Linked DNA regions of Rhizobium rhizoryzae. The protein of the gene in region 1 binds, or shares a complex with, the protein of each later gene. Links are inferred from orthologs where the notes say so. Each region holds a gene or a part of one and is shown in the gene's direction. Other genes may lie near its edges.

Region 1 (7,557 bases):
AAGATGTCTCTCGTCACCTCCATGCGGCTCTCCGTGCAGCCCGTGACGGAAGAGGAGTGGTTTGAGGTTTGCCGGATGGGCGGGCTCGATAATCCGCCGCTTTCTCCTTCTGAATAGGTGACGCCTGAAAACCGACCCGGTTGAGTTCATCCTTGCCAATACAAGCCTGACGGCGCCGCCGCATGTGCCGGAGATACAACTGCATCTTGCCGATGAAGCGCATGATCTATGGCTGAAAACAGAGGATGAGCTGCAGCAGATAGGTCTGCAGCCGCCGTTCTGGGCCTTTGCCTGGGCCGGAGGGCAGGGGCTTGCGCGGCATGTGCTCAATCATCCGGACTGTGTGTCGGGCAAGTCTGTTCTCGATTTTGCATCGGGTTCGGGGCTGGTGGGAATAGCGGCGGCCATGGCGGGAGCGAGCTCCGTACTGGCTGTCGATATCGACCCCTGGGCGAAAAGCGCGATCGCGCTGAACGCTGAGGTCAATGGCGTCGAGCTTGATTTCTCCGCTGAAGATCTGGTGGGGCACTCAATCGATCAGGATGTCGTGCTTGCGGGAGACGTTTTCTATGATCGCGAATTTGCGGCACGCATAACCGTCTGGTTCGATGAGCTTCTGGCGCAGGGAAAGGATATCATCGTCGGTGATCCCGGTCGCTACTACCTCCCCAAGCGGCGGCTGGAAGCGCTCGGCACCTATGAGGTGCCGGTTACGCGGGCGCTGGAAGACAGCGAGATCAAGCGCACGACGGTCTGGCGATTTCTGCCTTCCGAATGATTACGGCGAGCCGCGCACCACGCAGACACCATGTTCCATGGCGCAGGCCGATTTCCCGTTTGTCTTGCCCGTCGGGGACACAGTGATGATCTTGGCGCCGGGACCAACATCGGATGCGCTCCCATTCCCGATGCCATCTGCAAAGAAGTAGATGCCGTTTCCGCGGAAGCGAACGGCGCTCAGCCCGCCTGCGAAGGTGCCGAGGCCGCGGACGTAAGAAGGCAGACCGTTGCCGCCCACGACGTCACGCCGCTGATGGCCGGATTGATAATGATAGGTATTCTGAGCGCTGAAGCGATATTCGTTTCGCGGTGAACGGTGGTTCGTCCAGCTTCCGTGACGATCCGACGGACCAGACTGTTTTGCGAGGGAATTGGGTGAAGATCCCCAGACCATATCTGCCCGCGCACCTGCCAGCGGCGCTGTCAGGCAGATTGCGACAATAAGCGCATGCTTTATCAGTCCGGCCATCATGGCTTTTCCTCTCGAAATTAAGAGTAAGTTAACCATAGTATTGGCAGAAAGTTGCATTGATCAACCCGTCATCTCGCTCGATCGTATAAAGAGGCGATGGGAAGCATGATGCTTGCGACAGAATGCGCTGTCTCCACAATCGATTAAATTTAAAAACCTTCTGAATCCGGCTTGTGATATGCCAAATCGATGGGTAAATCAGCCGATGATGCGATGCACATACTCTATGGTGAGCATGCTGCGCCGGGACCGTGCCCGTTTCAATCACGCACGAACGCCGCGAGGATTATGATGGCGAATGTAACAAACAAGCGGCCACTGTCGCCGCACCTTCAGGTCTATCGTTTTATTCCTACCATGGCCATGTCGATCGTCCACCGCATTACCGGTGGCGCCTTGTATTTCGGCACGGTTCTGGTGGCCGCCTGGCTCGTTGCCGCCGCCTCCGGCGAGCACGCCTTCAATCAGGTGAACTGGTTCTTCGGTTCCATCGTAGGACAGCTTATCCTGTTCGGTTACACCTGGGCCATGCTGCATCATCTTCTGGGTGGCCTTCGCCACATCATGTGGGATCTGGGCTATGGTTTCGAGAAGGAATTCTCGACAAAGCTCGCCAAGGCCAATCTGGTTGCTTCGATCGCGCTCACGGTTCTCGTGTGGATCGTGGTTCTGATCGTACGGTAAGGAAACACCTTATGGATATGCGTACTCCACTCGGCAAGGTTCGCGGGCTTGGCTCCGCCAAGAGCGGCACGGAGCACTTCTGGAAAGTGCGGACAACGTCGATCGCGCTGGTTCCGCTTCTGCTGTTTTATGTCGGCTTCCTGATCATGTATGCGGGCAAGCCCTACGCAGAGGTTGTTTCAGCCCTGTCCAACCCGTTCATCGCGACGATCAATGCGCTGACGATCATTGCCTCGATCGTCCACATGAAGCTCGGCATGGAAGAAATCATTCAGGATTACATCCACACCGAAGGGACGAAGTTTGCGCTTCTGATCCTCAATTCCTTCTTTTCGCTTCTGGCCGGTGGACTCTGTCTTTTCGCCGCCCTGAAGATCGCATTCGCAGGATAACATCCAATGGCTTCGATCACACCTATTGCGCAGAACGGCAAGGCCTATACCTACGTCGATCACTCCTATGACGTGATTGTCGTGGGAGCCGGCGGCGCCGGTCTTCGCGCCACACTTGGCATGGCCGAGCAGGGCTTCAAGACGGCCTGCATCACCAAGGTTTTCCCGACCCGCAGCCACACCGTTGCGGCGCAGGGCGGTATTGCGGCCTCGCTGCAGAACATGACGCCGGACAGCTGGCAGTGGCACCTTTACGACACCGTGAAGGGTTCCGACTGGCTGGGCGACGTGGATGCCATGCAGTACATGGTCATGGAAGCGCCGAAGGCGGTCTATGAACTTGAGCACTATGGCGTGCCGTTCTCGCGTAACGAGGAAGGCAAGATCTACCAGCGTCCGTTCGGCGGCCACATGCAGAACTTCGGCGCCGGTCCGCCGGTGCAGCGCACCTGCGCGGCCGCTGACCGTACGGGCCACGCCATCCTGCACACGCTCTATGGCCAGTCGCTGAAAAACAATGCGGAATTCTTCATCGAATATTTCGCGCTTGATCTGATCATGTCCGATGACGGTCGCTGCACCGGCGTCGTGGCCTGGAACCTCGATGACGGCACGATCCACCGTTTTGCGGCCAAGATGGTCGTGCTGGCAACCGGCGGTTATGGCCGTGCCTACTTCTCGGCGACCTCTGCCCATACCTGCACGGGCGATGGCGGCGGCATGGTGGCCCGCGCCGGCTTCCCGCTTCAGGACATGGAATTCGTTCAGTTCCACCCGACCGGCATCTACGGTTCAGGCTGCCTGATCACCGAAGGTGCACGCGGCGAAGGCGGTTACCTCGTCAACTCCGAAGGCGAGCGCTTCATGGAGCGCTATGCCCCATCCGCCAAGGATCTGGCATCACGCGACGTCGTGTCTCGCTGCATGACGATGGAAATTCGCGAAGGCCGTGGCGTTGGCAAGAACAAGGACCACATCTTCCTGCATCTGGACCACCTCGATCCGGCTGTACTGCACGAGCGTCTGCCGGGCATTTCCGAGAGCGCGAAGATCTTTGCAGGTGTTGACGTGACGCGTGAGCCGATCCCGGTTCTGCCGACGGTCCACTACAACATGGGTGGCATTCCGACGAACTATTGGGGCGAAGTGCTGAACGCCGACTCCAATAATCCGGATCGTATTCTGCCCGGTCTGATGGCCGTTGGCGAAGCCGGCTGCGCATCGGTTCACGGTGCAAACCGCCTCGGCTCCAACTCGCTGATCGACCTCGTGGTCTTTGGTCGCGCCGCTGCCATCCGTGCAGCGCAGGTCGTTAATCGCGATGAGCCGATCCCGGCTCTGAATGTTGCTGCCTGCGACAAGATCATGGATCGCTTCGACGGTCTGCGTCATGCCTCCGGTGCCACGCCGACGGCGGTGCTTCGCGACAAGATGCAGCGCGCCATGCAGGAAGACGCAGCCGTGTTCCGGACGCAGGAATCGCTCGAAAGCGGTTGCCAGCGTCTCTCGTCAATCTGGACCGAAATGAAGGATCTGAAGGTCACCGACCGTTCGATGATCTGGAACTCGGATCTGGTGGAAACGCTGGAACTGCAGAACCTGATGGCCAATGCCATCACAACGGTCTATGGCGCGGAAGCCCGTAAGGAAAGCCGCGGCGCGCATGCCCGTGAGGACTACAAGGATGGTCCGATGGGCGGTCGCGATGACGAAAACTGGCGCAAGCATACGCTGGCCTGGGTTGCCGACAACGGTGACGTGAAGCTGGACTATCGTCCGGTCCACACAGACCTGATTGCCGACGGCATCGATGATGCGAAGATCGCGCCAAAGGCGCGTGTGTACTGATCGATGAGCATGGTGGTCTCCTTTCCCGGAACAGTGAATAGCGCTTCTGGTGGGAGGCCACTCGGCCTGTTCGCAATCAATCTCGATCGGTCGCCGGATCGATGGCGGCAGATCGAGGCAGGGTTCGGCAGCCTGCCATGGCCCTTGCAGAGGATTGCGGGGATCGACGCCCGGCTTGACCCGGCAGCGGTTCTGGCGGTCAGACGTTTGCCGTTGCGGGTTCCGCCCAATGCTCTGGGATGGAACGCGCATCGCAACCGCTTGTTCATGCTGACGGAGGAGGCCTGCCTGGCCGGTCACATTCTGGCATGGCGAACGTTTCTGGAATCCGAATTCGACCACGGCATCATCCTCGAAGACGATGCCGTGCCGCAGCAAGGGTTCGAGGCCGCTATCGAGGCTCTGCTCCGGCAGGGGTTCGATGCGGACATCGTCAAGCTTGAGGGCATCTATCGGCCAGGTGCGCGAAAAGCGCTGAGACTCGGCAATGCCGGAGATCGGGCGTTTGTGCGTTCTCTGCGTCCGTGTTCGGGGGCAGCCGCTTACATGCTGACGCGCAAGGCAGCGCAGCGGTTGCTGGATCGTATCGGTGATGTGCTTATGCCGGCGGATGACTTCCTCTGGGCGCCGTCCTGGCACGGATTGAAGATCGCTGATCTGTCGCCGTGGGTCGTGATGCAATCCGGTGCGGCGAGCGTCATTGCGACCGATCGCGCTGCCAAAAAGGCGGATCGGGTGCCTCCGCCAGGACGCAATGTCTGGATGGCAGTGCGCCGTGGCCTAGAAAGACTTCTGCTTCTGTGGTCTGCCACCGATGGCAAGCCCTGGAAGATGGCAAATGCAGCATTGGCGCAATGGGCGCCGAATGATTATATCAAGATGAACAGTCAGGCGGTTACCGCCGAGGATCGAAGGTCCAAAAATGGTTGAACTCGCTCTTCCAAAGAACTCCCAGATGACCGAAGGCAAGGTCTGGCCCAAGCCGACCGGTGCTACCAATGTTCGCGAATTCCGCATTTATCGCTGGAATCCGGATGATGGCCAGAATCCGCGGATCGATACCTATTTCGTCGATATCGACGATTGCGGCCCGATGGTTCTGGATGCGCTGCTCTACATCAAGAACAAGGTCGATCCGACGCTGACGCTGCGCCGTTCGTGCCGTGAAGGCATTTGCGGTTCCTGCGCCATGAACATTGATGGCTCCAACACGCTGGCCTGCACCAAGGGCATGGACGACATCAACGGGACGGTCAAGATCTACCCGCTGCCGCATATGCCGGTCGTGAAGGATCTGGTTCCGGATCTGACGAATTTCTATGCGCAGCATCGCTCGATCGAGCCTTGGCTGAAGACGGTATCCCCGACTCCTGCCAAGGAGTGGAAGCAGAGCCATGAAGACCGCCAGAAGCTCGACGGTCTCTATGAGTGCATTCTCTGCGCCTGCTGCTCGACCTCCTGTCCGTCCTACTGGTGGAACGGCGACCGTTACCTCGGTCCGGCTGTTCTTCTGCAGGCTTACCGCTGGCTGATCGACAGCCGCGACGAAGCCAAGGGCGAGCGTCTCGACAATCTCGAGGATCCCTTCCGCCTCTACCGTTGCCACACCATCATGAACTGTGCGCAGACCTGTCCGAAGGGTCTAAACCCCGCCAAGGCAATTGCCGAGATCAAGAAGATGATGGTCGAGCGCCGCATCTAGTCCTGTCTTCATGGTTGACCTCGCCCTCAAATGTACCATTTGGGCGAGGTAACCGCGTGAATGCATGGTTCATTCATGCGCAATGACTTGATTTGAGACAATCATCAGCGATAATCCTTGTGCGCCGCACAGGTGTCGGTTGAGCGAAGCGGAGATTTGGGAGCTTAATGATGCAGTTCAGATATGTGGTGACCGGCGTTTTGGTCGCAGTGTCCTTGGCCGGCTGCCAGAGAACCTCTTCAAGCCCCTACAGCAATCTGCCTGGCCCCGCTCCCCTGCAGGCGCAGCCGGTTCCATCGGTACAGGCCAACCAGTTGCCTCCTCCGGGTGCTTCGGATCCGTCGCAGTTTCCGGCAGCCCCCAACAATGGCGCAGCAGGCACAGCCGTTGCTTCCTTGCCGCCAGGCGGTGGGCAGGCACCTGCTACTGCGCTTGACGTGACCAAGGAGTCGATGGTCGGCAATTGGCGTGTCAATAGCGGCGGAACGAGCTGCGACATGTTCCTCACGCTCACCAACCTCGGCAGTGGTTCGCGCGGCGGCACGCGTGGCTGTGCGGGCGAACTCACCACCATGGGCTCATGGGAAGTCTCCGGCAAGAACGTGCTGTTCAAGAACCGCAATGGTGATGTCATCGGCCGCGTCTACAAAAGCGCCGATACACGTTTTGACGGCACAACGAATTCCGGCCAGGCGATCAGCCTGAGCCGATAAGCAAATCTGATCAGATCGGACAAACGCCACCGCTTGCTGTCTCATTGGGCATCCGACTAGAGCATTTCGGTAAAACGGGATCGCCTGAAATGCTCTCTACTTCTGCTTTACGCAGTCCGGACGCAAAACCGCTGACGCACTTTTGCTGGACCTGCTCTGGCCGTGTTTGTCCGATGACGTTTGAGATTGCTGGTTTGGTTGGCGCAATGAGCAACATGCATGGCCAAACTGCCTGATTACAACAACAGCGTGACTGATGAACTGGCAAGCCTTACGGCTGCCGGTTCGCTGCAACTTGACAGGGCGCAGTTGTCTGTTGCCGGTCATCTAGACCGGGTACTTTCGCAGTTGCGCAGTCGCGTCCCGGCGAAAAAGACGAGCGCGCTTGGCTGGCTGTTCGCCAAGAAGAGCAAGCGCTCGGATCAGGCCATACGCGGTCTTTATGTTCACGGCTCGGTGGGTCGGGGCAAGACCATGCTGATGGACATGTTCTTTGCCAAGGCTCCGGTTGCCGCCAAGCGACGCTGCCACTTTCATGAATTTATGGCGGATGTGCATGGACGGATCCATGCCCACCGGCAGAAGCTGAAGAATGGGGAAACGAAGGAAACGGATCCGGTTCCGCCGGTTGCCGCCAGCATCTTTGCCGAGGCGGAACTGCTCTGCTTCGATGAATTCTCCGTCACGGATATTGCCGATGCAATGATCCTCGGGCGCCTCTTTACCGAACTGTTCCGGCTTGGCTGCATTCTCGTGACAACGTCCAACGTCGCGCCGGATAATCTCTACAAGGACGGCCTGAATCGTTCGCTGTTTTTGCCCTCCGTCGAGCTCTTGAAGCAGTATGTCGATGTGGTGACGCTGGATTCACCGACCGATTACCGGATGGAGAAAACAGCGAGCCTGCCGGTCTATCTTTCACCGCTTGATGGACGCTCGGAAGCAGCGATGGAATCCGCCTGGCAT
Region 2 (16,707 bases), 1.4 Mb from region 1 along the record:
AAACGCCATACCTGGAAAGCGTTCCGGAAGGTCCGGATGCCGAGCGCGCGATCGAACGTATGGCCCGTTCCGGCTGTGCGATGATCTTCACGACGTCTTTCGGCTTCATGGACGCGACCGTGAAGGTTGCCGAGAAGTTTCCGAAGGTAAAGTTCGAGCATGCGACCGGCTTCAAGGCTGCACCGAACCTCGCAACCTATAACTCGCGCTTCTACGAAGGCCGTTATATTCAGGGCCAGATCGCTGCCAAGATGTCCAAGAAGGGCGTCGCAGGCTACATCGCTTCCTTCCCGATCCCGGAAGTGGTGATGGGCATCAACGCTTTCGAGCTTGGCGCGAAGTCGGTCAACCCGAACTTCAAGCTGAAGGTCGTCTGGGCCAACACCTGGTTCGATCCAGGCAAGGAAGCCGATGCCGCAAAGGCTCTGATCGATCAGGGCGTTGATATTCTGACGCAGCACACGGATACGACTGCTCCCATGCAGGTTGCTGCCGAACGCGGCATCATGGCATTCGGTCAGGCGTCTGACATGATCGCTGCCGGTCCGAAGACACAGCTAACTGCAATCGTCGACACCTGGGGCGCCTACTACATCAAGCGCACCAAGGCTCTTCTGGATGGAACCTGGAAGTCGGAGCAGATCTGGGATGGCCTGAAAGACGGCATCTTGACCATGGCGCCCTACACCAACATGCCGGACGATGTGAAGGCAATGGCGGAAGAGACGGAAGCCAAGATCAAGTCTGGCGAACTGCATCCCTTCACCGGCCCGATCAACAAGCAGGACGGCTCTGCCTGGCTGAAGGCTGGCGAAAAGGCTGATGACGGCACGCTGCTGGGCATGAACTTCTACATCGAAGGCGTTGACGACAAGCTTCCGAAGTAAGCTTTGTCAGAACGTTGATTTGATGAGCCGCTTGCCTTCATGGCAGGCGGCTTTTTCGTTTCGACATATTTCGAAACAGAACTTGAAGCAGCCCAACACTGACGTTCTTGGCCTGTTAATCGAAACGCTGCTAAAAGCGGCTCGAATTTACATGGAGAGTCGTATGGCCCGCACCTGTCTCGCTGTCATTCTCGCCGCTGGCGATAGCACGCGCATGAAGTCATCAATGTCCAAGGTGCTGCATCCGATCGCCGGATTACCGATGATCTCGCATGTCATGCGAGCGGTAAGGGATGCGGAGATCAAGGATGCCGTGCTGGTGCTGGGCCGCGATGCGGATGCGGTGGCAAAAGCTGGGGCAGTCGAGGGAATGGCGGTCTCCACCGTCCTGCAGACAGAGCGCAAGGGCACAGGTCATGCCGTCCTGATGGCGCGGGATGCCATCGCCAAGGGTTTCGACGAAGTACTTGTGACCTATGGTGATGTTCCGCTGGTTCGATCGGAAACTTTCCAGAACGCACGGTCACTTCTGAGCTCAGGCGCCGATCTTGTCGTGATCGGCTTTGAGGCTGCCGATCCCACAGGATATGGTCGGCTTCTTGTCGAAGATGGTCAGCTTGTCGCGATTCGCGAACATAAAGACGCGACGGAGGAGGAGCGTAAAGTCACCCGTTGCAACAGCGGCCTGATGGTCATTAACGGGGCCAGGGCGCTTGGCTGGCTGGAGAAGATCGACAACAAGAATGCCAAAGGCGAGTATTATCTGACGGATCTTGTTGAGATCGCCCGAGCCGACGGAGCGAAGGTCGTGGCAGTGGATGCGCCGGAAGCAGAACTGGCCGGCTGCAACACGAGGGCGGAACTGGCGTTGCTGGAAGCCAGCTGGCAGAACCGCCGCCGTCACGAAATTATGCTGTCGGGCGTCTCGATGATTGCGCCGGAAACCGTCTTCCTCGCCTTCGATACGGTGCTCCAACAGGACGTTCTGGTAGAGCCGAATGTCGTTTTCGGTCCCGGCGTTACCGTGGAAAGCGGCGCTGTCATCCACGCCTTCTCGCATCTGGAGGGAGCTCACGTAGCGTCAGGTGCGACGGTCGGTCCTTTTGCACGCCTGCGACCCGGTGCAGATCTTGGACCGGATTCGAAGGTTGGCAATTTCTGCGAAGTGAAGAAGGCGACAATCGGCGAGGGTGCGAAGGTTAACCACCTGACCTACATCGGTGACGCATCTATCGGCGCTGGTTCGAACATCGGCGCGGGAACGATTACCTGCAATTACGATGGCATAAACAAGCACGAGACACGCATTGGCGAGAACGCGTTTATTGGCTCGAATTCGGCACTCGTCGCGCCGGTCTCGATCGGCAATGGCGCCTATGTGGCATCTGGCAGCGTCATCACTGAAAACGTGCCGGATGATGCGCTTGCCTTCGGACGCGCAAGGCAGGAAGTGAAGCCTGACCGCGCAAAGCAGGTGCGCGAGCGCGCGCTTGCGTTCAAGGCCGCGAAGAAGGCAGGTCAGTAACACTTTGTCGGTTACTGTAAGAAATTGAATTTGACCGGCGCTCTCATTGCGCCTTGCGTGCAGTGCGATAGAGATTGCGCGCTCGCAGTTATCGGAAGAGGTTTTCATGTGCGGAATTGTTGGCATCGTTGGCAAGGAGCCCGTTGCAGAGCGTTTGGTTGATGCGCTGCGGCGGCTGGAATATCGCGGCTATGATTCCGCAGGTGTTGCCACGATCCACGATGGCGCGATGGATCGCCGCCGCGCAGAAGGCAAGCTTTTCAATCTTGAGAAGAAACTTGCCGGGGAACCGCTGCCCGGCACCATCGGTATTGCCCACACGCGCTGGGCGACGCATGGCGTTCCAAACGAAACCAATGCCCATCCGCATTTCGTTGAAGGCGTGGCGGTCGTCCACAACGGCATCATCGAGAACTTTTCAGAACTGCGCGATGAACTGACGGCAGAAGGTGCCGTTTTCACCAGCCAGACGGATACCGAGGTTGTCGCGCATCTTCTGGCAAAGTTCACACGTGAGGGGATGGGGCATCGCGATGCGATGCTGGCCATGTTGAACCGCGTTACCGGCGCTTATGCGCTGGTTGTGATGTTTCAGGATGATCCGGGTACGATCCTCTCGGCGCGCTTTGGCCCTCCGCTTGCGGTTGGCCATGGTCGCGGCGAAATGTTCCTGGGCTCGGATGCCATCGCGCTCGCACCATTCACAAACCAGATCACCTATCTGGTCGATGGCGATTGTGCGGTTCTGACCGCCAATGGCGTGACGATCACCGATTTTGCGGGCAAGCCGGTCGAGCGCCCGATCCAGATCTCGCAAGCGGCTGCCCTGATGGTGGACAAGGGTAACCACCGCCACTTCATGGAAAAGGAAATCTACGAGCAGCCGGAGATCATTTCTCACGCGCTCAGCCACTATGTCGATTTCGCCTCCGGCTCCATCAAACAGAAGGCCGAGGCGATCGACTTTGCAAAGCTCCGCAGCCTTGCCATCTCTGCCTGCGGCACCGCCTATCTGTCCGGTCTCGTCGGCAAGTACTGGTTCGAACGCTATGCGCGCTTGCCGGTGGAAATCGATGTGGCATCGGAATTCCGCTATCGCGATATTCCGCTGTCGAAAGATCAGGCCGCGCTCTTCATCTCCCAATCGGGGGAAACCGCCGACACGCTTGCCTCTCTGCGCTACTGCAAGGAAGAAGGCCTGCCGATTGGCGCCGTCGTCAATGTGAAGGAATCGACGATTGCGCGTGAAGCAGACGCAATTTTCCCGATTCTCGCCGGGCCGGAAATCGGCGTGGCTTCGACGAAAGCCTTCACCTGCCAGCTCGCCGTACTGGCCGCGCTTTCAATTCAGGCGGGCCGCGCAAGAGGCATCTTGACCGAGGCGCAGGAAAAGGAGCTTGTTCGCCATCTCATCGAGATGCCGCGCATCATGAGCAAGGTGCTGAACCTCATCCAGCCACAAATCGAGCAGCTTTCGCGGGATCTCTCGCGCTTCAAGGATGTGCTCTATCTGGGCCGCGGCACCAGCTATCCGCTGGCGATGGAAGGCGCTCTGAAGCTCAAGGAAATCTCCTATATCCATGCGGAAGGTTATGCCGCTGGAGAGTTGAAGCACGGCCCGATCGCCCTGATCGACGAGCACATGCCGGTGATCGTTATCGCTCCACATGACCGCTTCTTCGAAAAGACGGTTTCAAACATGCAGGAGGTCGCAGCACGCGGCGGCAAGATCATCTTCATCACCGATGAAAAGGGCGCTGCTGCATCAAAACTCGCCACCATGGCAACGATCGTGCTGCCGAACGTGGATGAAGTCATCGCCCCGATGATATTCGCCCTGCCTATCCAGTTGCTCGCCTATCACACGGCCGTCTTCATGGGCACCGATGTCGACCAGCCCCGCAATCTGGCAAAATCGGTCACCGTCGAGTGACCGGGAGCAAGGTTTCAGCCTTGCCAAATATTAATCGATACGCACTTGCGAGGCGGGGAGAGGTCCGGCATTGTCCGGGTTCACCCGCCTTCAACGGCAGTGCAGCATGATTCTTGGAAGTAGTGGATGGAAAGCCCGGAACGCATAACGCTCGCCGGTCGGCTTCGGAATAACTTCCTGACCGGTCTGATCATTTGTGCGCCATTGGCCATCACGATCTGGCTGACCTTTGCTTTCATCGATTGGGCAGACAGCTGGGTAACACCCTACATTCCACAGCGTTACAATCCTCAGTACTATTTCGACATCACCATTCCGGGCCTTGGCCTGCTCATCGCGATGATTCTGATCACCGTGATCGGGTTTCTGGTCAAAAACCTCATTGGTCGGTCGATCGTCAATTTTGGCGAGTCGATCCTGAACCGCACGCCCTTGGTGCGTACGCTCTATAAGAGCCTGAAGCAGATTTTCGAAACTGTGCTCAAGGATCAGTCGACCTCGTTCAAGAAGGTCGGTCTTGTTGAGTTCCCTTCACCTGGAACCTGGGCGCTGGTCTTCATCGCGACGGAAGCGCAAGGCGAACTGGCACATCGCTTTAACGAAATGGGACAGGAAATGATTGCTGTGTTCCTGCCACCGACGCCTGTACCAACCGCGGGTTTCCTGATGTTCGTGCCGAAGGAAAAGTTGATCATTCTGGACATGTCGCCTGAAGATGCGGCCAAGCTGCTGATTTCCGGGGGGCTTATCGCGCCGGAGTGGACGCCAAGGCCAGTCGTGAACTGAGCGTAAGCTTCATCGGACTGTCATCAATCGCTCATAGATACAATCGGCGATCACACCATGTTCAACTTTGCGCCAGATCGACAGGCGCAGCGCAGGGCAGACATGGGTTCTCCACCTCAAAGGATTGTTCTCATGAAGTCTCCATCCACGTTTGCACGCCGTTGCGCCAGCCTTGCACTGGCAGCCTCTGTATTTGCGATGCCATTCGCAGTCCATGCTGAAGGCTCGGTATCAGCAGCCGGTATCACCATTTCCACCAAGGGTCTCGTCGCCGTTGGTCGTATCCCCGCGAACCAGAAAGACAAGTTCAACGAAACCTTCGGGTCGGGTTCGGGTATGGCGATTGATCCGACCGCATGGAAGAAGGACGGAGATGCTTATACCGGAGCGCTCTGGCTGCTTCCGGATCGTGGCTACAACGTCGAAGGGACCACGGATTACAATGACCGCCTGAACCGGATCGAATTCCGCCTGACCCCCGCAGCCGGCGCCGTACCTGCCGAGAAGCAGCAGAAGGGTCTGGAGGCAAAACTCGCTGATACAATCCTTCTGACGGACGATCAGGGGAAGAACATGACGGGGCTTGATCCTGAATCCGGAACGCGCCCGGCATCCGGCAAGCTACCGCTTCTCCCGCAGGCGCGCATGGGCAAGATTGCACTCGATCCTGAAGCGATTGTTCGTCTGAAGGATGGCTCATTCCTGATCAGTGATGAATATGGTCCCTACATCTACCACTTCACCGCAGATGGTAAGATGGTCTCGGCTATGCAGCCGCCGAAAGCACTGTTGCCGATGCGCAAGGGCGAGGTGAACTTCTCTTCCAATAACGTCGATGCAGACGGCAAGAAGCCTGATCCCAAGGATCCGGACACCGGGCGCCAGAACAACCAGGGCCTCGAAGGCATGTCGATGACTCCGGACGGTAAGTTCGTGATTGCTGTTCTTCAGTCTGCGGCACGTCAGGATGGTGGCGATTCCGGCCAGACCCGCATGAATACGCGTGCGTTGGTGTATGATGCCGCTGACATCGACAATCTAAAACTGCTGCACGAATACGTCGTGCCGCTACCCACCTTTGATAACAAGGGTAAAGTGGCCGTTGCCGCGCAGAGTGAAATCGTCGCCCTGTCCGACAAGGCCTTCCTCATGCTGGCCCGTGACAGCAATAACGGTCAGGGACTGAAGGGCGATACGTCGGTGTACCGCAAGATCGTTGCCGTCGATCTGTCTAACGCAACGGACATTGCCAACACCAGTTTTGATGCTGACAAGCCGGTGGCTCCCAAGGGCGTTGTCGATGCTTCGGTCAAGCCTGCCACGCTCACGCCTTTCATCGATCTGAACGACAGTGCTGAGCTCGATCGCTTCGGGCTGCACAATGGCGCCCCGAACGATAAGAACAATCTTTCGGAAAAATGGGAAGCGATGAGCATCGCAAGCGCGCTCGATGCCAATGCGCCGGATGATTACTTCCTGTTCGTTGCCAACGACAACGACTTCCTGACACAGGACGGTTATCAGGTCGGTGCCGCCTACAAGGCTGCAGATGGCGCGGACGTCGATACCATGTTCCAGGTCTTCCGCGTCACACTTCCGGGCGTGAAGCATTAATATCAACTGAGACAGGAGGGGATTGCCCGTCCTGTCTCTTGCTCTCGCAACAGTTACGGATCTCAGGAGCTGACGGAAACAACCACGGTTCCCATCGGGAAACTGATTGCTCCGAAAGTGCCAACTGCCTTATCGACGCCGGATGGGACGGAGAGAGTGTTTCCGGGTGGATTGGACGCATCGATAGTGAGGGTTTCTTGTCCTGCGACTTTGTCGCCCTTCCAGAACTGAATGTTCAGCGTTGCTACCCCTCCACTTACATTCTCTACAAGTAACCGATAGGCGCTGATAACCGAAGTTGGGGTGACAGGCACCTCGAATGAAGAGGCGCCTGCCTGAAAGTCGGAAACGGAAAAATTAACCTGAAAGCCATTTGACATAATTCAATCCTCAAGTTTGACGACTTAAGGTACTTCTTGAGGTTGAATTTATTATGAACAACACGCCATGATAATTGCCGCTATCCAGCCCGCAGATATCGGATCGCCTCATCGCGCCGATGCAGGTAGAGCAGAACGCGAAGCGCTTGCCCGCGCTCACTCGTCAGTTCCGGATCTCGTTCCAGGATGTAGGTCGCATCCTTGCGGGCGATTTCCAGCAGGTCGCCATGGGCCTCAAGGCTTGCGATACGAAAGCCGGGTGTGCCGGATTGCCGCGTTCCCAGCAATTCGCCTTCGCCACGAAGTTTTAGATCCTCCTCCGCGATCAAGAACCCATCTTCGCTGTCTCGCAAAATGGAAAGGCGCGCCCGACCAGTTTCGCTAAGCGGTCCCTTGTAGAGCAAAATACAGGTTGAAGCCTCGTCGCCACGACCAACGCGCCCGCGCAACTGATGCAGTTGCGCAAGGCCGAACCGTTCCGCATGCTCGATGACCATGATCGTTGCATCGGGAACGTCGACGCCAACTTCGACAACGGTCGTTGCGACAAGCATTCGCAGTTCCCCGGCCTTGAAGGCCGCCATAACCGCATCCTTTTCCGGACCGGTCATCCGCCCATGAACAAGACCCACCTTGGGACCCAGTGCCTTTGCAAGAACCGCGTGTCGCTCTTCTGCCGACATCAGTTCGGAAAGATCCGATTCCTCAACGAGAGGGCAGATCCAATACGCTTTCTTGCCGTCGGCGATGGCGGCGCGCAAACGTGCTACGATCTCGTCTGTCCGCTCCGTCGGCACCGTCACGGTCTGGATCGGCTTGCGACCCGCTGGCTTCTCCGTCAGTTTGGAGACATCCATGTCGCCGAAGGCTGCGAGTACCAGTGTGCGCGGGATTGGTGTTGCTGTCATGACGAGAAGATGCGGGTTGGCGCCTTTGGCCGTTAGCCGCAAACGCTGGTGAACACCAAAGCGGTGCTGCTCGTCCACCACTGCCAGCATGAGGTCGTGATAGATAATGGCGTCCTGAAACAGCGCATGGGTGCCGATGATGATCTGCGCCTCCCCGGAGGCAATCCGGCTCAGAACCTCGTCGCGCTCCTTGCCCTTTACCCGTCCAGTCAGAACCTCCACCTTCAGCCCGACCGCCGCACCGAAGCGGGAAATCGTCGCATGGTGTTGCCGGGCAAGAATTTCGGTCGGCGCCATCAGCACAGCCTGTCCGCCTGCCTCGACGACGTCAGCCATGGCCATAAGCGCCACAAGCGTCTTGCCCGCGCCGACATCGCCCTGCACCAGCCGCAACATGCGCTCCGGCTTTTCCATGTCCTGCAGAATTTCGGAGATTGCCGTCTGCTGGCTGTTCGTCAGCGAAAAGGGCAGGGTCTTGCGGATGGCTTCCCGCAAACTACCCTGTACCTTGATCGGTCGGCCCGCCGCCTTGCGCATGCGCTGACGAACAAGCGCCAGAGAAACCTGGCCCGCCAGAAATTCATCATAGGCCAGACGGCGGCGCGCAGGCGTCTGAGGGTCGAGATCGGCTGCATCCCGAGGATCGTGCAGGCGGCGGAAGGCATCCGCGGTCGAGGGCAAGCCCTGTTTCTGCTGAAGCGGAATATCCATCCATTCCGGCAGGTTGGGCAGACGTGCAAGCGACCCCTCTACGGCCCTGCGAATGACTTTTGGAACCAGACCGGCCGTCATGGGATAGACCGGCTCTACCAGGGGCATATCGGCCGCTTCGGATGCCTTCACCATCAGGTCCGGATGCACCATGGAGGCACGGCCATTGAACCAGTCCACCTTGCCGCTGACGAGGATCTCTTCGTCGATGGGGAGGGCTTTTTCGAGCCAGTTGCCTTTCACCTTAAAGAAGGTCAGCGCCAATTCGCCGGTCTCATCGCGCAGGAACACGCGATACGGCATGTTGCTCTTGCCCGGTGGAGGCGGCTGATGCCGGTCGACATGGCCCTGCACAGTCACGATCACGCCTTCCGGTGCCAACGCAATGCCCGGGCGGTTTCTGCGATCAATCAACGACGAGGGGGCGTGGAAGAGGATATCCACCACGCGGCAGTCATCCGCATCCTCGCGGTTGGTGACGCGGGCAAGCAGTTCTGCCAGTTTTGGGCCGATGCCGGGCAGGCTTGAGACGGACGCAAAGAGCGGATCGAGAAGGGCTGGACGCATGGCCGGGAAAATGCGCTGGAAAATGCATGTTTGGCAAGGCTGACAAGCAGAAGTTTTCGGCCTATATGACGCGTACAAACAGGGTACACGCTCATGACAGGACTGTCGCGCAGCAGCGCTGATCTCGATCCCCGCCGTCGTCGCATTCTTTATCGGTGCTGGCACCGTGGGATTCGCGAAATGGATCTCGTGTTCGGACAATTTGCCGAAAATGAAATCGCCTCTCTTTCGGATCAGGAACTCGATGAATTCGAGACGATCATGGCCGAAGAGGATCAGGATCTGAACCGTTGGATCACCGGTGCCGATCCCGTACCTGCGCATCTGCAAACGCCGATGTTCGAGCGACTTTGCAAATACCGGCCTGACTTCGATATCGTGACGATTGCCTCCCTCGCTGAGAAGCACGGTCCGCGTTCATGATTTCTGGCTTCGATGCGAAAAAACTGGCCGCTTCGGCGGCAGGGTTCACTGTTGCCAACGTGCAGGCGGGCATGGAGCCTGTCCTGCTGGCGGAAATGGCCCGGGCAGGGCAGCCGGTTGCCTATGTCATGTCGGACGGCCACCGGATGGCGGACCTCGAGCAGATGCTCGGCTTTGTTGCGCCAGACATCCCGGTGCTGACGCTACCCGCCTGGGACTGCCTGCCTTATGACCGTGTTTCGCCGAGCGCTGATACCTCGGCAAGACGTCTCGCCGCTCTCTCTGGCCTGATTGCCCACGCGCGCAAACCGCATCCGGCAATCGTGCTGGTGACCGTCAATGCGATGATGCAGAAAATTGCGCCAGCCGACGTGATTGAAAGCCTCGCCTTCTCGGCCAAGCCCGGCAATACGATCCGCATGGATGACATCGCGGCCCGGTTGGAGCGAAACGGCTTCGACCGTGTGCCGACCGTGCGCGAAGTCGGCGAGTTTGCCGTTCGCGGCGGCATCCTCGATGTCTTCGTTCCCGGAAGCGAGGAGCCGGTTCGACTGGACTTCTTCGGCGACACATTGGAAACCATTCGCACCTTCGACCCGGCCAGCCAGCGAACGACGGGTCAGGCCCGCGCGCTCGATCTGAACCCGATGAGCGAGGTGACGCTGACGCCGGAAACCATCAGCCGTTTCCGCAAGTCATATCTCTCCACATTCGGCGCGGCAACGCGTGACGATGCGCTTTATCAGGCGGTGTCTGAAGGCCGCCGCTATGCGGGCATGGAGCATTGGCTTCCCCTGTTTTATGAGAAGCTGGAAACAGCATTCGATTATCTTTCCGGTTTCCGTATCGTCACCGACCATACGGCGCGTGAAGCTGCGCTGGAGCGTTCAAAGCTCATTCTGGATTATTATGAGGCGCGCCAGTCGTCCGGCACCGGCGGCAAGGGCGGCGCCGCACAGTCGGCTCCTTACAAGCCTCTGTCGCCCGGCCAGCTTTATCTGGAGGGCAAAGGCTTCGGCGCGCTGCTGGATGCCGTCCACGCCATTCGCCTGACGCCGTTCAATGAGCACGAGGGCGAGAGCCGCAAGATCGTGACGGTCGATGCCCATGCCGGTCCGCGGTGGGCGAAGGCGCAGGCAGAAGCCGAGCAGCAGTCGCGTGACGAACGGACAAACGTGTTCGATCTCGTCGTGAAGCACATTGCCGACAAACGCGCCGAGGGCTCGAAAGTACTGATCACCGGTTGGTCCGCCGGTTCGCTGGATCGGCTTCTCCAGGTGCTGGACGAGCATGGCCTGAAGCGCATCAAGCAGATCGAGAAACTTGCCGATCTCCGCAGGCTGGACAAGGGCGAGGCGGCTTCCGCCGTCCTCAGTCTCGAAGCAGGCTTTGAAACCGGCGATCTCGTCATCATCGGCGAGCAGGATATTTTGGGCGACCGTATGGTTCGCCGTTCCAAGCGCCGCAAGCGTGGCGCGGACTTCATCTCGGAAGTCGCAGGCCTCGATGAAGGCTCTCTGGTCGTTCATGCCGAACACGGCATCGGGCGCTTTGTCGGCCTCATCACGATTGAGGCCGCGGGCGCGCCCCGTGCCTGCCTTGAGCTTCACTATGCCGATCAGGCCAAGCTCTTCCTCCCGGTCGAAAATATCGACCTCCTGTCGCGTTATGGATCTGACGCTGCGGAAGCCCAGCTCGATAAACTGGGCGGTGGTGCCTGGCAGGCTCGCAAGGCCAAGCTCAAGAAGCGCCTGCTGGACATGGCCGATGCGCTGATCAAGCTCGCAGCCACGCGCATCACGCGCCGAGCACCGGTCTTGGAAACGCCTGAAGGGCTGTACGACGAATTCGCCGCACGCTTCCCCTATGATGAGACGGAAGATCAGGCGAATGCCATCGATTCCGTGCGGGAGGATCTGGCCGCCGGTCGCCCGATGGATCGCCTCGTCTGTGGTGACGTCGGCTTCGGCAAGACGGAAGTGGCGCTCCGTGCTGCATTCTTCGCCGCCATGAATGGCGCGCAGGTGGCCGTCGTCGTGCCGACCACCTTGCTCGCCCGGCAGCATTTCAAGACGTTCCGCGAGCGCTTCCGCGGCCTGCCAATCCGGGTGGAACAGGCATCGCGCCTCGTGACCACAAAGGAGATGAACCAGACGAAGAAGGATCTGTCCGAGGGCAAGGTCGATATCGTCGTCGGCACCCATGCGCTGCTCGGCACCGGCATCAAGTTCGCCAATCTCGGTCTGCTCATCATCGACGAGGAGCAGCATTTCGGCGTCAAGCACAAGGAAAAGCTGAAGGAGCTGAAGAGCGACGTTCACGTTCTGACGCTGTCCGCGACGCCAATCCCGCGCACACTGCAACTGGCCATGACCGGCGTTCGCGAGCTCTCGCTGATCACCACACCGCCGGTGGATCGCATGGCGGTTCGCACCTTCATCTCGCCGTTTGATCCTTTGGTCATCCGCGAAACTCTGATGCGCGAGCATTATCGCGGTGGACAAAGTTTCTATGTCTGCCCGCGTCTGGCGGACTTGCCGGATATTCAGGCCTTCCTGCAATCGGATGTGCCTGAATTGAAGGTGGCGATTGCTCATGGGCAGATGCCAGCGGGCGAGTTGGAAGACATCATGAACGCGTTCTACGACGGCAAATATGATGTTCTTCTGTCGACAACCATCGTCGAATCCGGCCTGGACGTTCCGACGGCCAATACGCTGATCGTTCACCGCGCCGATATGTTTGGTCTCGCGCAGCTCTACCAGTTGCGTGGACGCGTTGGCCGTTCAAAGGTCCGCGCTTTTGCGCTGTTCACATTGCCGGTCAACAAGCAGTTGACGACCACCGCAGAGCGCCGCCTCAAGGTTCTGCAGTCGCTCGATACGCTGGGCGCGGGCTTCCAACTGGCCAGCCACGACCTCGATATTCGCGGTGCAGGAAATCTTCTGGGCGAAGAGCAGTCTGGTCACATCAAGGAAGTCGGCTTCGAGCTTTACCAGCAGATGCTGGAAGAAGCGGTGGCCGAGGTGAAGGGCGAAGACGAGATTCTGGACACAGGTTGGTCGCCACAGATCTCTGTCGGCATCACGGTCATGATCCCGGAAAACTATGTGCCGGATCTACACCTGCGCATGGGTCTTTATCGTCGTCTTGGTGAGTTGACCGAGTTGAAGGAAATCGATGGCTTCGGCGCCGAGATGGTGGACCGTTTCGGGCCCATGCCAGTCGAGGTGCAGAACCTGCTGAAGGTCGTCTTCATCAAGTCGCTCTGCCGTACGGCCAATGTCGAAAAGCTGGAAGCTGGTCCGAAGGGCGTCGTCCTGCAGTTCCGCGACAAGCAATTCCCCAATCCGGCTGGACTGGTGGGCTATATCGCGAAACAGGGCAGCATGGCGAAGATCCGGCCGGATCACAGCGTGTTCCTCAACCGCGATCTACCGACACCGGAAAAGCGCCTCAGCACGGCAGCGCAGATCATGGTTCAACTCGCGGATCTGGCAAAGCAGGCATGAATGCGTAAAGCGGTCAGGCCGGGTTGTCCGGCTTGACCGCCAGAGCCGCCTCGCTTTGTCCTGCGACCGGCGGCGGCAGGCTGGTACCTCGCTTGCGTTCACGAATGAGCGTCAAAAGCCCGGAACCGACGATGAGGGCGATACCCACCGCCATCCAGCGGTCAACCGAATCGCCAAACACAAAGTAGCCGAGCAGGATTGCCCATAGCATCTGGCTGTACTGGATCGGGGTCACGATCGCCGCCGGCGCGTAGTAGGATGCAATCATCAGAAGCACGGTACCAACAGCCGCCAGCAGTCCGAAGGCTGTCAGCAGAACAAAGTCCCAAGCCGTTGGCATCATCAGGGTAGGCAGCATCAGCACCGCGCAGATGATGAGACTGCCGAGAATTCCGGCGCCGTACATCGAGATGTTTTTCTCGCTTGGACCCAGCTTGCGGTAGATGATGACGGAGACGGCACCGGTGAAGCCTGAAGCGAGTGCCGTCAGGTGACCGAAAGACAGTTCTCGAAATCCGGGTCGCAAGACGACGAGTACGCCGATAAAGCCGATAATCACGGCTGCCCAGCGCTTTGCTCCCACCCGCTCCTTCAAGAAAATGACCGACATGATCGTCGCGAACGACGGCAGGAGGAAGATCAGACAGAATGCTTCCGCCATGGAGAGTTCGGTGAAGGCGATGATACTGCCGACAGTACCGATCGTGGCGCAGACAAAGCGTAGCAGCCAGAGCGGGCGGTTGGTGGTGCGCACCATGTCGCTCCATCGGTCGCCCTTTTTCAGCAGGAACGGGACCGCCGCAAAGCCAACCACCGTTCCAATGAAGCCTGCCTGAAAGGCCGGAACGCGTCCTTCGACGAGTTTCACGGCAGCATCGCTGAAGGAGTAGGCTGCAAAGCAAAGAAAGGCGATGAAAATGCCTTTGAGGGTCGTATCTTGACTGGACAAGGGAGCGATTCCGGCAGGTGTTGTCCTGCCGGATTAGGCTTCTCTTACAAAGGCGTCAATTCAAGTTCGCGCGGGCTTCTGCTTTTGCTTTCGCAATGTCCACGAATGCGTTGGCCAGCACATCCGGCGTTTGAGCCCCACTCACCGCGTATTGCTGCTCGATGATGAAGAAGGGAACCCCGTTGACGCCCATCTTCTGCGCGGCCTCGATCTCGCCAAGAACAGTGTCGATGTCGGCATTCGAATTCAGCAATGCTGCAACAACATCATGCTGGAGGCCGGACTGAACAGCGATGTTCAGCAGAACATGTGTATCGCCGATATTGCGGCCTTCCTCGAAGTTCGCCTTGAACAGAGCCGTCACGACACGGTCCTGCACATCGCGACCCTCCATTGAGGCCCAATGGATCAAGCGATGCGCATTCAATGTGTTGGGTCCGACTTTGATCGCTTCGAAATTGAAGTTGATTCCAACGTCACGGCCGAGTTCTGTCAGCATATCGTGAGCGCGCTTGACGGCTTCCGCACCGCCCAGCTTTTTCTCAAGCGCGGCCTTCTGGTCAACGCCCTCGGCGGGGTAGTCAGGATTCAGGCGGTAGGGACGCCAGTTGATGTCGATCTGCACCTGATCTTGCACTTCAGCAATCGCGAGTTCGAGACGCGCCTTGCCAAGATAGCACCATGGGCAAACCACATCGGATACAAGGTCAATGGTCAGCTGTTCCATAAGGGCCATCCGTCAGTTGGTTCGTTCGTTACTTACTTCTGCGCCCGCACATCCCACCAGGTAGGAAGCTGGTAGCCATAAAGCGGAAGTTTGTCGCTATGCTCTATGTACTTCCAGCGCGCAACCCATTGTTCCGGAATGTGATAGAGCGGCACAAGATAATTGCCGGCAAGCAGCAAGCGGTCGTAAGCCCGTACCGCAGTTTCAAAATCTTCGCGGGAGCGAGCGTTCAGCATGGCCTGGATGATGCGGTCGACATCTGGATCGGCCAAACCGGCAAAGTTGAAACTGCCTTGGCGGTCCTTGGAATCACTTCCCCACCGGCCAATCTGCTCGATGCCGGGCGAAAGCGAGGAGGGGTAGGATTTCATGATGATGTCGTAATCAAAGTTGCCGGAACGACTCTGATACTGCGCATCATCGACCGTGCGGATCGACAGATCGACCCCGATCATCTTCAGCGTTCTCTGGAAGGAAATGGCGACTTTTTCCTGGTCCTGATTCTGGGTCATGATCTCGAAGGCCATTGGCACGCCGGACTCATTCACCATCTTGCCACCCTTGATGGTGTAGCCGCCCTTCTTCAGGGTTTCTACCACATCACGCAGCACCTTCCGGTCGCCACCGGAGCCATCCGTTGCAGGAAACTCGGTCTTGCCATCAAGGATGTTCTTCGGGATCTTCTTCACTGCGTCGCCGAGCAGCGCCAGTTCTTTCTGATCCGCTGGTTCTCCCAGGGAGGACAGGCTGGAATTCTGCCAATAGCTCTGCGTACGCGTATAAGCGCCGTCAAACAGGTTGCGATTGGCCCATTCGAAATCAAATGCCGTCGCCAGAGCCTTTCGAACATGCTCGTTCTGGAAGGCAGGGCGCCGAAGATTGAAGACGAAGCCGAGCATGCCGGAGGGAACATTCGGCTTGAACACGTCCTTGATGACATCGCCGCTGCTCACTGCCGGAAAGTCGTAGGCACGTGACCAGTGAGTCGGATTGCCTTCCAGGTAGACGTCGATTGCACCCTTCTTGAATGCCTCGAACAGGGTGTTTTCCTGAAGGAAATATTCGACCGACAACTCATCGTAATTGTCGAACCCGACCTTGGAAGGGACGTCCTTGCCCCAGTAATTCGGATCTCTTTCATAAACGATCTTCTGGCCGGGATTGACTGTCTTCACCTTGTAGGGACCGGAACCCGTCAGAATCGTCAACGAGGATTGATCAAACGTTGCAGGGTTTATGATGTGCTTTGGCAGGATGGGAGTGCCAGAGGCGAGGATAAGCGGAAACTCCCTGTCCGCCAGCTTGTTGAACGTGAAGCGCACGCTTCGCTCGCCAATTTTTTCCATTTTCTCGACGGGATTGAGGCGGGCATTGAAAGGCGTGCGGCCCTTGTCCCGCAGGACCTCCATGCTGAAAATGACGTCTTCCGGCGTGACCGGCTGCCCATCGGACCATTTCGCCTTCGGATTCAGATTGAACTGGATATAGGTCCGCGCCTCATCCCATTCGACACTTTCCGCCAGCAACCCATAGAGCGTGAAAGGCTCATCGGACGAACGAACCATCAGGCTCTCGTAAACAAGGTTGCCGAAGATGTTGTCCCACATCCCCCGCGCGGTTGTACGGATGCTCTTCAGATTGAACGGATTGAGACTATCGTACGTGCCGACGACGCCATAAGCGATCTTGCCGCCCTTTTTGACAGATGGATTGACGTATGGGAAATTCTTGAAGTCGGCTGGTAGCGCAGGATTTCCGTGCATTGCAATGCCATGGACAGGTTCC

Evidence for each region.
Region 2: the proteins of sdhA (region 1) and G6N80_RS18940 are in contact, whole or in part, in a crystal structure (PDB 6C12), measured with the Escherichia coli proteins. The link is inferred for Rhizobium rhizoryzae from one-to-one orthologs.

What each region holds. Positions count from the first base shown.
Region 1 is NZ_CP049250.1:1,314,903-1,322,459, forward strand. What follows is about bases 1,791-4,755. They hold sdhA (succinate dehydrogenase flavoprotein subunit), read left to right. Parts: upstream 1,791-2,334; coding sequence 2,335-4,176; downstream 4,177-4,755. Other genes in these bases: sdhC (succinate dehydrogenase, cytochrome b556 subunit), read left to right, coding at 1,791-1,936; sdhD (succinate dehydrogenase, hydrophobic membrane anchor protein), read left to right, coding at 1,948-2,328; G6N80_RS12450 (glycosyltransferase family 25 protein), read left to right, coding at 4,180-4,755. In the rest of the region: G6N80_RS12420 (EVE domain-containing protein), read left to right, coding at 1-117; G6N80_RS12425 (class I SAM-dependent methyltransferase), read left to right, coding at 125-778; G6N80_RS12430 (hypothetical protein), read right to left, coding at 779-1,249; more of sdhC, read left to right, coding at 1,544-1,790; more of G6N80_RS12450, read left to right, coding at 4,756-5,106; G6N80_RS12455 (succinate dehydrogenase iron-sulfur subunit), read left to right, coding at 5,099-5,878; G6N80_RS12460 (protease inhibitor Inh/omp19 family protein), read left to right, coding at 6,049-6,591; cell division protein ZapE, read left to right, coding at 6,811-7,557. UniProt on the Escherichia coli protein: Two distinct, membrane-bound, FAD-containing enzymes are responsible for the catalysis of fumarate and succinate interconversion; the fumarate reductase is used in anaerobic growth, and the succinate dehydrogenase is used in aerobic growth.
Region 2 is NZ_CP049250.1:2,715,103-2,731,809, reverse strand. What follows is about bases 8,273-11,069. They hold G6N80_RS18940 (succinate dehydrogenase assembly factor 2), read left to right. Parts: upstream 8,273-9,404; coding sequence 9,405-9,734; downstream 9,735-11,069. Other genes in these bases: mfd (transcription-repair coupling factor), read left to right, coding at 9,731-11,069; recG (ATP-dependent DNA helicase RecG), read right to left, coding at 8,273-9,311. Outside these bases: G6N80_RS18975 (BMP family ABC transporter substrate-binding protein), read left to right, coding at 1-887; bifunctional UDP-N-acetylglucosamine diphosphorylase/glucosamine-1-phosphate N-acetyltransferase GlmU, read left to right, coding at 1,051-2,412; glmS (glutamine--fructose-6-phosphate transaminase (isomerizing)), read left to right, coding at 2,519-4,345; G6N80_RS18960 (DUF502 domain-containing protein), read left to right, coding at 4,472-5,131; G6N80_RS18955 (esterase-like activity of phytase family protein), read left to right, coding at 5,264-6,745; G6N80_RS18950 (hypothetical protein), read right to left, coding at 6,808-7,125; more of recG, read right to left, coding at 7,206-8,272; more of mfd, read left to right, coding at 11,070-13,246; G6N80_RS18930 (DMT family transporter), read right to left, coding at 13,260-14,195; G6N80_RS18925 (DsbA family oxidoreductase), read right to left, coding at 14,251-14,922; G6N80_RS18920 (extracellular solute-binding protein), read right to left, coding at 14,955-16,707. UniProt on the Escherichia coli protein: An FAD assembly protein, which accelerates covalent attachment of the cofactor into other proteins.